DNA from 2 places in the Pseudolysinimonas sp. 10J20-29 genome. Region 1 is predicted to be linked to the other one. Evidence: predicted binding sites of a transcription regulator. Region 1 holds the regulator's gene; the other holds the start of a gene.
The links. Region 1 encodes HrcA, which represses chaperone genes, less so after heat shock. Its sites were predicted from a motif close to TTNGCACTCGNNNNNNNCGAGTGCNAA; they were not measured.
Positions count from the first base shown of each region.

Region 1 (6,933 bases):
CATGTTCCCATCTTAAGCGGCTCGCGCTACCAGCGCCCGAGCCGTGCATTCAGCACCGCCAGCGCCGCGGGCCCCGCCGTCGAGGTGCGCAGGATCTCGGCGCCGAGCCGCACCCGCCGCGCGCCGGCCGCCTCCAGGCTGGCCAGTTCCGCGGGCGAGATGCCGCCCTCGGGTCCCACCACCAGCGTGATCCGGTCGAGGTGCGCCACCTCCACCTCGCCGATGCCGATCTCGGCGGTCGGATCCAGCACCAGAGCGATCTCGTGCTCGGAGGAGTGCGCCGTCAGGTCGCGCGTCGCGGCGAGCGGGGCGACCTCGGGCACCCGCGCCCGGATCGCCTGCTTGCTCGCCTCGCGCACGATCGTCTCCCAGCGCGCGCGCCCCTTCTCGACCTTCGGGCCCGACCAGCGCGACACGGAGCGCTCGGCCGCCCACGGGATCACCCCGGAGACGCCGAGCTCGGTCGCGGCCTGGATGGCGAGCTCGTCGCGATCGCCCTTCGCGAGCGCCTGGGCGAGCCAGAGCGCGGGACGCGGCGCGTCGTCGGTGCGCACGACCTCGACCCGCACGAGCACCTCGCCGGGAGCCACCTGCTCGACCTCACCGCTGGCGATCGTGCCCGCGCCGTCGCCGACCGAGATGTGCTCGCCCACACGCACCCGGGAGACCTGGGCCGCGTGCCGCGCCTCGTCCCCTGTCAGCCGGACCCGCCCCGCGGCGACGCCCTCGGCGAGCTCGGCCGGAGTCGTGAGGTACAGCGACGCCATGACGCTCAGCCCAGGAAGCGATCGCGCAGCTTGGCGAAGATGCCCTGCTGGAAGGTTGAGAACTCGGGCGGCACGGGGCGTCGGCTCTGCGCGAACTGCTTCATGAGCTGCTGCTCCTTGCTGTTCAGGCGCACCGGCGTCACCACCTGGATGCCGACCTTCAGATCTCCGCGGCCGCCGCCGCGCAGCCGCGTCACTCCGCGCTCCTTCACCGTGATGACGTCGGCGCTCTGCGTGCCGGGCTTCACCTCGATCTCGACGTCGCCGTCGAGCGCGGCGAGGGTCACGGTCGTGCCGAGCACGGCATCCGTCATCTGCACCTCGAGCGTGGCGAGCAGGTCGTCGCCGTTGCGACTGAAGGTGTCATCGTGCTTGACCTTGACCTCCAGATACAGGTCGCCGTTCGGGCCGCTCGCGGGGCCGGCCTCGCCCTCCCCCGCCAGGTGCAGGCGCATGCCGGTGTCGACGCCGGCCGGCACGTCGATCGTGACGGTGCGCTTGGCGCGCACGCGTCCCTGACCGGCGCAGGTCGGGCACGGGTTCGGGATGATCGTGCCGTAGCCGCGGCAGGTGCCGCACGGGCTCGAGGTCATCACGTTGCCGAGCAGCGAGCGCATGGTGCGCTGGATCTGGCCGGTGCCGCGACAGATGTCGCAGGTGATCGGCGAGGTGCCCGGCGCGCAGCACGAGCCCTCGCACGTCGCGCACAGGATGGCGGTGTCGACATCGATCTCGCGGGCGGTGCCGAAGATCACCTCGTCGAGCGAGACGTTCGATCCGCAGCAGCGCATCCTGTCCGCGCTCCCGGCGCGAGCGCGGGCCGGAGCGGGCCTGGGACGCGCCGAAGAACGAGTCGAAGATGTCGCCGAAGCCGAAGTTCCCGCCGCCGAACCCTGCCTGCGGGCCGAGGTCGTAGCGCTCGCGCTGGTCCGGGTCGCTCAGCACGTCGTAGGCGTGCGTGACGAGCTTGAAGCGCTCCGCCGCATCCGCGCTCGGGTTCACGTCCGGGTGGAGTTCGCGCGCCAGCCGGCGGTACGCCTTCTTGATCTCCTCGGGCGTCGCCGTGCGCTCGAGGCCCAAGACCTCATAGTGGTCAGTCAAACCAGGTAATCCTTAGGGTGTCGAATGATCAGTCTTCACCGAGCAGTCGCGTCAGATAGCGGGCTACCGCCCGCACCGCCGCGATGTTGCTCGAGTAGTCCATGCGGGTGGGGCCGAGGAGCCCCACATGGGCGGTGCTTCCGCCCGTCGCCGTGTAGCCGGTGGCGAGCACGCTCGTCTCGCCGAGGCCGAAGGTGTCGTTCTCACGCCCGATGCTGACGCGAACTCCGTCGTGCTCCAACTGCATCTCGCCGAACAGCCGCAGCAGCGTCACCTGCTCCTCAATCGCGTCGAACACCGAGGAGATGCTGCCGGTGAAGTCGCGCTCGGTGCGCGCGAGGTTCGCGGCGCCGGCCATCACGAGGCGGTCCTGGCGGTTCGCCGCCACCTGCTCGCCGAGGCTCTCGGCGAGCTTCTCGGCCAGCGCGCGGTGCTCCGGCGCGACGGCCCCCGCGATGTCGGCGAGCCGGGTCGCCGCCTCCGCGAGCGCCAGCCCGCCCAGCTCGCCGTTGAAGCGCGCGCGCAGGTCGGCCACCGCATCGTCGGTCAGTGTCGTGCCGGTCTCGACGAGCCGCTGGTCGACGCGTCCGGTGTCGGTGATCAGCACCGTCATCAGGCGCGACGGGGCCAGCACCACGAACTCGATGTGGCGCACCCGCGCCGTGCCGAAGCTCGGGTACTGGGCCAGCGCCACCTGGTTGGTGAGCTGGGAGAGCATCCGCACGGTGCGCGCCAGCACGTCGTCGAAGTCGACCGCCTCGCCGAGGAAGGTCTCGATCGCGGTGCGCTGCGCCGCACTCAGCGGCCGCAGGTCGCTCAGCTGATCGACGAAGACGCGGTAGCCCTTGTCGGTCGGCACGCGACCCGAGGAGGTGTGCGGCGCCGTGATGAGCTCTTCTTCTTCGAGCAGCGCCATGTCGTTGCGAATCGTGGCGGCGGACACCCCGAAGGAGTGCCGGTCGACGATCGACTTCGAGCCGACGGGCTCACGGGAGGCGACGTAGTCCTGCACGATGACGCGAAGCACTTCCAGACCGCGCTCGGAAACCATGACGACACCGCCTCTCGACCGCGGACCCGCTCGCCCGCCTTTAGCACTCCGGCAACTTGACTGCCAATTGTAGCGCGAGCGGGTGTGGCTAAACCGTTGCACGCGCCCGCACCGACCGATACCGTGGCCGTGTGCTCACGATGGCCGTTTGCCATGGTGGGTTGATGGGTCCGTCGTCGCGAGACGTCGGATCGAGACCAGACACCTTCGAAAGGTATGCAAAGACCATGACTGAATCCGCACCCGCAGCGGCGGCACCTCTCTCGGAGTCCGACGACAAGCTCTGGGCGTCGCTGGCGCACTTCGGCGGCATCCTCTCCTTCCTCGCGCCCCTCCTGATCTGGCTGATCCTCAAGGACCGCGGAGCGAAGGTGAACGTCGAGGCCAAGGAGTCCCTGAACTTCCAGATCACGGTCGCGATCGCGCACGTCGCGAACTTCATCATCGGGCTGATCCTCACCGCCGTGACCTTCGGCCTGTGGGGCATCGTGCAGACCCTCATCTGGCTGGCCATCGTCGTGGTCACCGTCATCTTCTGCGTCATGGGCGGCATCAAGGTCAACAACGGCGGCTCGTACCGCTACCCGTTCGCCTTCCGCTTCATCAAGTAAGCGCACCGCGCACCACCGCAAGCCGAGCCCTTCGGGGCTCGGCTTGCTGGTTTAATGGCGCCATGACCGAGCAGACTCCGCCCCCCGTCAACCCCTACGCCGCGGCGCCGTCCCCGCTGAGCCCGTCCGATGAGCGCCTCTGGGCGACGCTCATCCACGTGGGCGGAATCTTCTTCGGCTTCCTCGTGCCGCTCATCGGCTACCTGGTCCTCAAGGACCGCGGCCCGCTCGTGCGCCAGCACTCCGCGACCGCCCTCAACTTCCAGCTGACCGTGCTGATCGGCTACGTCGCGTCGTGGATCCTGATGTTCGTGCTGATCGGCTTCGTGACCTACTTGGCCGTCTGGGTGTACTCGATCGTGTTCGCGATCATCGCCGCCGTCGCGGCGAACAAGGGCGAGGGCTACAAGTACCCGCTCGCCATCCCGTTCATCAACTGAGTCAGAGCTCGACGCCGAGGTACTTCTCCTCGAGGAACTCGAGGATGCCCTCGCTCGCTCCCTCGCGTCCGAGGCCGGACTGCTTCATGCCGCCGAACGGCGCCGCCGGGTCGCTGATCACGGGTCGGTTGACCGCAACCATGCCCGCGTCGATCCGGCGCGCCACGCGCAGCGCTTCGCCCTTCTCGCCGTAGACGTAGGCGATGAGGCCGAAGATGGTGTCGTTGGCCATGCGGATCGCGTCGTCGACGTCGTCGAAGACGACGATCGCGGTCACGGGCCCGAAGATCTCGGTCGCGTTGATCGTGGCGCCGTGCTCGACGCCGGTGAGCACGGTGGGCGGGTAGAAGGCGCCCTGCGCGCTCTTCTCACCGCCGATCTCGAGGCGCGCGCCCTCGGCCACCGCGGTGTCGACGAGGTCGGCGACCTTGTCGCGCTCCCCCACCGACACGAGCGCGCCGAGCTGGTTGTCGCGATCGAGACCCGACCCGACCTTGAAGGCGCCGAGCTTCTCGCTCATCGCGCGGGCGAAGTCGTCGTGCAGCGAGCGGTGCACGTAGAAGCGGTTCGCGCTCGTGCACGCCGAGCCGCCGTTGCGCATCTTGGCGATGAGGGCGCCCTCGACCGCGGCGTCGAGATCGGCGCCGGGGAGAACGAGGAACGGGGCGTTGCCGCCGAGCTCCATGCTGGTGCTGAGCACGGTGTCCGCCGCCTCGTGAAGCAGCTGGCGGCCGACCTCGGTCGAGCCGGTGAACGAGAGCTTCCGCACGGCCGGGTGGTGCAGCATCGCGCTCACCGCGGGGCCGGTCGGCCGCGGCGTGACCAGGTTCACCACTCCCGCCGGGACCCCGGCGCGACGCAGCACCTCGACGACGTAGGCGGAGGTGAGCGGGGTCTCGCTCGCGGGCTTCAGCACGACGGTGCAGCCCGCCGCCAGCGCCGGGGCGAGCTTGCGCGTCGCCATCGCCGCGGGGAAGTTCCACGGCGTCACGAGAACCGAGACCCCGATCGGCTGGTGGTCGACGATGATGTGCTTGTCGCCGGCCGGCGCCAGGCGGAAGTCGCCGCGCACCCGCACGGCCTCTTCGCTGAACCAGCGGAAGAACTCGGTGGCGTAGCCCGCCTCGGCCATCGCGTCGGGCCAGGCCTTGCCGTTCTCGAGCACCATCAGCTCGGCGAGGGTCTCCTTCTCGGCGGTGAGGATCTCGAAGGCACGACGCAGGATCTCGGCGCGCACGCGCGGGGCGGTCGCGGCCCACTCCGGGAAGGCGCGCTCGGCGGCATCGACGGCGTCGATGCAGTCATCGATCGTCGCCACCGCGAACTCGGCGAGCGTGTTCCCGGTCGCCGGATCGGTGACCCCGAACCGCTCTCCCTCGGCGCCCGCGCGCCACTCGCCGTCGATGAACAGATCCGTGAAGAACTCCATGAGATGAAATCTAGTCCGGCAGAAGGCGTCGGACGACCGCATCCGCGAGGAGCCGTCCGCGCACGGTCAGCACCAGTCGTCCCGCGAGAGCCGCACGCCCGTCGACGAGCCCGTCGGCGATCAGCCCGGCGACCGCCGTGCGCCCCTCGGCGTCGAGCAGCTCCGTCGCAAGACCGCTTCGGAGCCGGCTCTGCAGCAGCACGCTCTCCACCCGCCGCGTCTCGTCGTCAAGGGCCTCGCGGCCGGCCGCCGGCGAATCCCCCGCGGCGAGACGCTGCGCGTAGCCCGCGGGGTGCTTGACGTTCCACCAGCGCACGCCGCCGACGTGGCTGTGCGCGCCGGGCCCGATTCCCCACCAGTCCTGACCCGTCCAGTAGGCGAGGTTGTGCCGCGAGCGCTGGGCGGGCGTGCGCGCCCAGTTGCTGAGCTCGTACCAGTCGTAGCCCGCCGCCGTCAGCCGCGCCTCGGCGAGCTCGTACATGTCCGCGTGCAGCTCGTCGTCGGGCTGAGCCACCTCACCGCGCGCGATCTGGCGCGCGAGCTTCGTGCCGGTCTCCACGATGAGGGCGTAGGCCGAGAGGTGATCGGGCTCCTGGGCGAGCGCCAGGTCGAGCGACGCGCTCCAGTCGTCGAGCGACTCCCCCGGCGTGCCGTAGATCAGGTCGAGGCTGGTGGCGAGCCCGGCCTCCTTCGCCCACCGCACGACCAGCGGCACGCGCGCGGGATCGTGGGTGCGCTCGAGCGTGGCCAGCACGTGCGGCACGGCGGACTGCATGCCGAACGACACGCGGGTGAACCCGGCGTCCGCGAGTTCGAACAGCGCGTCGCGGTCGACCGAGTCGGGGTTCGCCTCGGTCGTGACCTCGGCGTCGGCGGTCACGCCCCACGCCTGCCGCACGCCGTCGAGCATGCGCGCCAGGTCGGAGATGGGCAGCAGGGTGGGCGTGCCGCCGCCGAAGAACACGGTCGAGGCCGGGCGGCCGCCGACCGCCGCCTCGTCGAGCACGCGCCGCGCCAGCCCGATCTCGTCGAGGGCCTGACCTGCGTAGTCGCTCTGCTTGACGCCGCGGACCTCGTCGGCCGTATAGGTGTTGAAGTCGCAGTAGCCGCAGCGCACGCGGCAGAACGGCACGTGCAGATAGACCCCGAAATCGCGCTCCGCGGCGCCGCCGGCGACGGAAGCTGGCAGCCGCCCATCCGTCGGTGCGGGGTCGCCGAGGGGCAGCGCGGACGGGCTCACCGCTCGTCCGCGATCGGACCGGTGAGGGCGCGCTCGTAGCGACGCGTGATGATCGCCTGGGTGAGCCGCGAGATCGGGTAGCCGAGCCAGTAAAGCCAGCCCGAGGGCCGCGAGAACGCGCGGATCGTGAGCCACACCGAGTCGTCGGGGCGATGCTCCACGATGAACGCCTCCTCGCCGCGGGCGGGGTGCCCGGGAAGGGTGCCGTAGGCGAAGCCCTTGCGCGCGGGCTCGTCGACGACGTAGACCACACGGCACGGCACGTTGACGGGCCAGAGCAGGAGCCGCAGCAGC
Region 1 is NZ_CM147917.1:1,381,688-1,388,620, forward strand. It holds partial or broken gene AC0L6Y_RS06705 (histidine triad nucleotide-binding protein) at 1-3, opposite strand, end outside; gene AC0L6Y_RS06710 (16S rRNA (uracil(1498)-N(3))-methyltransferase) at 27-767, opposite strand; partial or broken gene dnaJ (molecular chaperone DnaJ) at 773-1,868, opposite strand; gene hrcA (heat-inducible transcriptional repressor HrcA) at 1,897-2,919, opposite strand; gene AC0L6Y_RS06725 (DUF4870 domain-containing protein) at 3,147-3,530, shown strand; gene AC0L6Y_RS06730 (DUF4870 domain-containing protein) at 3,593-3,970, shown strand; gene AC0L6Y_RS06735 (NAD-dependent succinate-semialdehyde dehydrogenase) at 3,972-5,399, opposite strand; gene hemW (radical SAM family heme chaperone HemW) at 5,410-6,639, opposite strand; gene AC0L6Y_RS06745 (DUF1990 family protein) at 6,636-6,933, opposite strand, start outside.

Region 2 (6,933 bases), 1.2 Mb from region 1:
TACGCGCCGCGAGCGGCGAGATCTCGATACGGCCTCCGGCCTACTCGATCCGCTGGCTGCGCCAGCGCTCGAGCCTTCGGGACTAGAAGTCCATGCCGCCCATGCCGCCCGACGGGTCACCCATCGGGGCCGGGTTCTTCTCCGGCTTGTCGGCGACAACCGCCTCGGTGGTGAGGAACAGACCGGCGATCGAGGCCGCGTTCAGCAGAGCCGAACGGGTGACCTTGACCGGGTCGCTGATGCCCGCCGCGAGCATGTCCACGTACTCGCCGGTCGCGGCGTTGAGGCCCTGACCGACGGGGAGGTGGCGCACCTTGTCGACGACGACGCCGGGCTCGAGGCCCGCGTTGAGCGCGATCTGCTTGAGCGGAGCGTCGATGGCGACCTTGACGATGTTCGCACCCGTCGCCTCGTCGCCGACCAGCTCGAGCTTCTCGAACGCGGTCTTGCCCGCCTGGATCAGGGCGACGCCACCACCGGCGACGATGCCCTCTTCGACGGCAGCCTTCGCGTTGCGAACGGCGTCCTCGATGCGGTGCTTGCGCTCCTTGAGCTCGACCTCAGTCGCGGCACCCGCCTTGATGACGGCGACGCCACCGGCGAGCTTCGCGAGGCGCTCCTGGAGCTTCTCGCGGTCGTAGTCGGAGTCGGTGTTCTCGATCTCCTGGCGGATCTGCTTCACGCGACCGGCGATGAGGTCGGCGTCGCCGGAGCCCTCGACGATCGTGGTCTCGTCCTTGGTGACGATGACCTTGCGCGCCTGGCCGAGCATCGAGAGGTCGGTGTTCTCGAGCTTGAGACCGACCTCCTCGCTGATGACCTGACCACCGGTGAGGATGGCGATGTCCTGCAGCATGGCCTTGCGGCGGTCACCGAAGCCGGGGGCCTTGACGGCGACCGACTTGAAGATGCCGCGGATCTTGTTGACGATGAGGGTCGCGAGAGCCTCGCCGTCCACGTCCTCGGCGATGATCAGGAGCTGCTTGCCAGCCTGGATCACCTTGTCGACGACGGGGAGCAGGTCCTTGATGTTCGAGACCTTGCCGTTGACGATCAGGATGTAGGCGTCCTCGAAGACCGCCTCCTGACGCTCCGGGTCGGTGACGAAGTACTGCGACAGGTAGCCCTTGTCGAAGCGCATGCCCTCGGTCAGCTCGAGCGTCGTGCCGAACGTGTTCGACTCCTCGACGGTGACGACGCCCTCCTTGCCGACCTTGTCGATCGCCTCGGCGATCAGGTCGCCGATCTCGGTGTCGGCTGCGGAGATGCTCGCGGTGGCCGCGATCTCTTCCTTGGTCTCGACCTCCTTGGCGTTGATGACGAGCTCGGCCTCGACAGCCTTGACGGCCTTCTCGATGCCGCGCTTCAGGCTGATGGGGTCGGCGCCGGCCGCGACGTTGCGCAGGCCTTCACGAACGAGCGCCTGAGCGAGAACGACCGAGGTGGTCGTGCCGTCGCCGGCGACGTCGTCGGTCTTCTTGGCGACCTCCTTGACGAGCTCCGCGCCGATCTTCTCGTACGGGTCGTCGAGTTCGATCTCCTTGGCGATCGAAACGCCATCGTTGGTGATCGTGGGGGCGCCCCACTTCTTCTCCAGCACGACGTTGCGACCGCGCGGGCCGAGCGTGACCTTGACGGCGTCGGCGAGAATGTTCAGGCCGCGCTCGAGGCCGCGGCGGGCCTCTTCGTCGAAAGCAATGATCTTTGCCATGGGTTGGTGTCGTCCCTCCCGGACGTTGTCCACTTCACGTGGATCTGCACTGAGTCAGCGAGCGCCCGTTTCGGGCGTCCTTTAGCACTCACAATGCGCGAGTGCCAGGTGCCATTCTGGCACTCGCCCTAGGGGAGTGCAAGCCGCGTCACGAGCCGGAGGGCGCGTCGATCGTCAGCGCGCCCGTGTTGGGCATCAGCTCGATCCAGGTGTTGCCCGGCGCCAGGCGCACGACGACCCCGTTGAGGTCGGTCAGAATGATCGGCGCGGCCTGCGAGGCCTTCGACCACCGCACCGCCAGGGACTGGCCGCCGGCGAACACCCAGGCGTCGCCGCCGCCGATCATCTCGGTCTTCGGCACGCCGAGGCCGTAGGAGATCGGCACCGTCATCACCAGCACGTTGGTGGCGCTCAGCTGGTCGCCGTTCGAGTCGCGGTCCACGCCGCTCAGCTGCGAGCGCTTCCAGGTCTCCGAGGACTCATCGTACTTCCAGGATGGCGACGAGGCGTCGCTGAACCGGGCGGTGAGACCGGTCGCCGGCGTTCCCTCGACGACCGCGCTGGAGGAGGCGACGTCGGGCGCGAAGGCGAACTGCTGCGCCGGTGAAGCGATGTCGAGGTGGCGGTCCACGAGGGTCTCCGCGGCGACGAGCACGTTGTGCGGCGAGGTCTTGGTCGTCGTGCGGTACATCAGGTCGGCCGTGTCGGCCGCGCCATGGATGGCGTTGTAGACGTTCGTCTGCTGCATCAGCACGACGAAGCGGTACTGCCCGCCCGAGTACGCGATGATGCCGCCGAACGGCGAGACGATGTCCGGATCCATCGGCCGGATCGATCGGACCGGGCCGATCTCGTCGGGGATGTCGGAGTGCCAGACCGCGACGTAGCGCGTCAGCCCGCCCTCGACGAGCTCCTCGAAGACGATGTCGGTGCGCTCGAGCCCGATCTGCGGACGGGCGAGCTCATGGTTGTCGACCTTCGCGGCGAGCGACGGATGCGCCAGCGACCCCGCCTCGACGACCTCACCGGTCAGCGGCGCGAGGTCGTACGGCGCGGGAGTGAGGTAGCTCGAGCTGTAGCTCGGCGTCGGAGTGGGCGCCGGCGCGGCCGTCTCGACGGTCGCACACGCGGCGAGCACGCTCGCGAGCGCCCCGAGTGCCGCGATGGCTCCCCCTCGACGAATCGCGCGCGCTCCTGGCATGCGCTCATCGTAGGGCGCACGCGCGGGGGCCCGGGTCGCGCGACCCGGCGCGCCTCCGCGGGCCGTCCTGCGGCGGGCTGTCCGGCGGCTCAGGCCGGTCGCACCGACTCGGCCTGCGGCCCCTTGGAGCCGGTGCCGACCTCGAAGGTGACAGCCTGGCCCTCTTCGAGCACCTTGTATCCCGACATGTCAATCGCGGAGTAGTGCACGAACACGTCGGCCCCTCCACCGTCAACGGTGATGAAGCCGAAGCCCTTCTCAGCGTTGAACCATTTGACGATTCCGTTCGCCATTGCGTTACTCCTGCCGTGTTTCCGCGGGCCGAACACGGCTCCACATCGGGAATCGTACTGGCGCAGATTGGCCGGTCAGAAGCGAATTTTCCGTCTGCGGCGTGAATTTACGAAGAAACAGCGCAGGCTTAAACACGCGCGAAACATTCGAGACGCCCTCAGGACTTCGCCGCGACGCGTGCGGCGGGAGCGACTCAGCCCGCGGACGGCTCGTAGTCGGAGCCGAGCAGCACCGTGATCGGCGCGCCCTGGTACGCGTCCGACAGCACGACCGTTCCCACGCCGAGCGCCTCGGCGACACCGCGCGCGAGCCCCTCGAAGTCGGCGTTCCAGTAGTAGATCGTGGTCGTCTCGATGTCGGAGGCGGCGGCGCGAGCGCGCACCGCATCCGGCCATCCGCTCGCGACGAGCTGATCTGCCGCGACGTCCTGCTGCCCGGTCGTCTCGGTGCCGTTCAGCACCGAGAGCGAGAGCTCGGGGTCGGTGTCGACGGTCGCGGGGTCAGTGACCGGCTCGGCGACCGGGAGCGGCGAGGCCGTCACCTCGACGGTCGTGTCCTCGCTGAAGTCAGGGAGGTCGATCGTGAAGTTCGGGTCGAGCCGCGACAGGCCGTACAGCCCGGCGACGACGAGCACGGCGGCGGCGAGGATGCCGAGGCCGACATTGATCCACGCGCGGCCCTTGCCCCGCGGGGCGCGGTGGGCGCCGACACGTTCGAGGTCGCTGGGAATGCTGTCGAACTCGTCCTGAGGGAATCTGGCCATCTACTCGGTGTCGTCCTGGCTCATGGTCGTGGGGCCGGGCCCGAACGTGCGCGAGCGACGCGCACGAACCCGACTGTCACGCAATCGCTGGAGCCGGCGGACGAGAAGCGGGTCGTGTCGCAGAGCCGACGGTCGCTCGATCAGCGTGTACAGCAGTTGATAGTAGCGGGCCGGACTGAGTCCCAACTCTGCGCGGATGGCGGCCTCTTTGCTGCCCTCGCGCTCGGGCCAGCGGCTCTCGAACTCGAGCAGCGCGAGATCGCGATCGCTCAGCCCCGCGTCGTCGGCCGACGCGGGGAACTGCTCAGCCGCCTGCGTCATCCGAACCTCCGTCGCGCCGAGTGTAGGCACCGCCGCGCGCACCGGCAGGATGGCGCGCGGGCACGACGCATCCGCGCAGGATTGCGCCAGGTTGCGGGAACACAGCGAACCCGGGAAACGCTGATTAGAGTGACCAAGCGAAAGGCGAGGAGAAACCGATGGCCTACGAAGTCGAGAAGACCGAAGAGCAGTGGCGTGAGGAGCTGGGCGAGGAGCGCTACCGCGTGCTGCGGCAGGCGGGCACCGAACGCGCCTGGACCGGCGAGCTGTTGGACGAGTCGCGCGCCGGCCTCTACACCTGTGCCGCGTGCAACGCCGAGCTGTTCAAGAGCGGCACCAAGTTCGATTCCGGCTGCGGCTGGCCGAGCTTCTACGACTCGGTCAACCCGGATGCCGTCCAGCTGATCGAGGACACCTCCCTCGGCATGGTGCGCACCGAGGTGCGCTGCGCCAACTGCGGCTCGCACCTGGGTCACGTCTTCGACGACGGCTTCGGCACCCCGACCGGCCAGCGCTACTGCATGAACTCGCTGTCGTTGGGATTCCAGCCCGAGACCGAGTAGTGGCGGACGCTCCCGGCGCCGCACGACGCGCCGTCGAGGCGCGCCGCTCGCACTCCGCCGTCGGCGACGCGGCCCCGAACGATGAGCAGCTCCGCCCGCTGATCGCCGCCGCCGCCTCGGTGGCCGACCACGGCGCCCTCCGCCCCTGGCGGGTGATCGCCCTGCGCGGCGAGTCCCGCGCCCGTCTCGGGGCCGCGCTCGCCGAGGCGGCCGGTCTCGACGGCCGCGCGGCCGAGAAGCTCGCGGCGAAGCCCTTGCGGGCGCCGCTGCTGCTGGCGATCGTGGCGAGCCCGAAGCCGAGCTTCAAGGTTCCGGACTGGGAGCAGGAGGCGGTCGCGGTCGGCGTCGCCCACACCCTGTCGCTCCTCCTCGACGAGGAGGGCTGGGGCGTGATCTGGCGGACCGGCCCGCAGACGCGCAGCGCCCCCGTCGCCGAGCTGCACGGCCTGGGTCCGAGCGAGCGCCTGCTCGGCTGGCTCTACGTCGGCGAGCGTCTGCCCCACGCGAAGACCTCGCGGCGTGCGGCGGTTGACGTCGACGCGCACCTCAGCACGCTGTAGGCGCCCGCGGCCAGGATCTGGAGCCCCCTGTCGGATTCGAACCGACGACCCTCGCTTTACAAGAGCGATGCTCTGGCCAACTGAGCTAAGGGGGCGGGTCGGCCCGATTGTAGCCGGGCCGGGGACTACTCGGTGGGCGTGGGGGTCGGGGTCGGGGTGGCGTTCTGGGTGAACTCCTCGCCGGCGGCCCGCAGCACGAACTGGCGGAACTCGTTGGCATCGAAGCCGGCGGTGTAGTTGAACTGCTCGCCGTTCACCAGGATCGTCGGCGTGCTCACCACGGCCTCGACCTCGGTGCCGGGAAGCGGCCCGCTGATCGCCCGCGCGGTCGCCGCGCGCACCCAGGAGCGGAAGCGTCCGTCGTCGATGCACTGCTCGACCGCCGTGAGGTTCGAGACCCCCGCCGCGGTCGCCCGGGCCACCAGCTCGTCGTCGCTCAGGCCGACCGAGCCCTCCTCGGGCTGATCGGTGAGCAGCGCCTCATGGAAGTCGAAGAATGTGTCCGGCGAGAGCTCGGCGACGCAGGCGGCCGCGTTGGCGGCGCGCAGCGAGTACTGCGTGCCGGCCGACTTGGTGGTCAGCACCGCGATCGGGTGGATCTCGATCGTCGCGGCGCCCGACTCGAGCCAGGCGCGGATGCTGTCGCCGTTGTTCTCCTCGAACTGACCGCACTTCGCGCACAGGTAGTCGACGTAGAGCTGGATGTCGATGACATCAGCCGGGTTCTCGGCCGACGGCGTCGGATCGCTCCCCGCGGCGAGCGCGCCGGTGCGCTCGGCGATGTACTCCTCGCCGATCTTGATTCCGTCGCTTTGCATGTTGAGCGGCCCGCGCCCGCCGGGCGAGTTCAGCGCCAGGAGGACGAACGAGATGACGACCAGGATCGCCAGGATGCCTCCGACAACGCTCCCGCGCACGATCAGCTTGCGCCGGCGGTCCTTCTTGCGGTGCAGTTCGCGCAGCTCCTTGGCACGCTCACGCGCCTCGTCGCGAACACTGCTGCGCGCCGAAGCGCTGGGTTCGCCGCCGTGGGTCATGGGTCCTCATTTAAGTCTCAGGTTCGCGGCGCCAAGCTACCGGGGTTTCGCCGCAGGGCAAAGCCGCATGCCGCCACGATGGTAGCGCTCGGGACTGAACGAGACCCGGATGCGGCGACCGCGGATGCGCCCTCGCGTCGCGCCGACCCGCAAACAGGGGCATAATGGCGGGGTGGCTCCCGGCATCGCAGCCGGATTTCACACTTCCATTCACTACGGATCGTCCGGCACGTACCTGCCGGTGAAGGAGTAAGTACCGCTATGGCATCTGTCACTTTTGACAAGGCAACCCGTCTCTACCCGGGTTCCACCAAGCCGGCTGTCGACGCAATCGACCTGCACGTCGCGGACGGCGAGTTCCTCGTCCTCGTCGGCCCCTCGGGTTGCGGCAAGTCGACCACCCTGCGCATGCTCGCGGGCCTCGAAGAGGTCAACGACGGCCGCATCCTGATCGGCGACCGCGACGTCACCGATGTGCCCCCG
Region 2 is NZ_CM147917.1:229,251-236,183, reverse strand. It holds gene groL (chaperonin GroEL) at 83-1,711, opposite strand; gene AC0L6Y_RS01220 (DUF3048 domain-containing protein) at 1,860-2,912, opposite strand; gene AC0L6Y_RS01215 (cold-shock protein) at 3,002-3,205, opposite strand; gene AC0L6Y_RS01210 (LytR C-terminal domain-containing protein) at 3,400-3,969, opposite strand; gene AC0L6Y_RS01205 (DUF3263 domain-containing protein) at 3,970-4,290, opposite strand; gene msrB (peptide-methionine (R)-S-oxide reductase MsrB) at 4,449-4,853, shown strand; gene AC0L6Y_RS01195 (nitroreductase family protein) at 4,853-5,413, shown strand; tRNA gene AC0L6Y_RS01190 (tRNA-Thr) at 5,432-5,508, opposite strand; gene AC0L6Y_RS01185 (DsbA family protein) at 5,539-6,450, opposite strand; partial or broken gene AC0L6Y_RS01180 (ABC transporter ATP-binding protein) at 6,712-6,933, shown strand, end outside.
Region 2: the regulator HrcA is predicted to act here: its motif matches at 1,793-1,819, upstream of groL (chaperonin GroEL).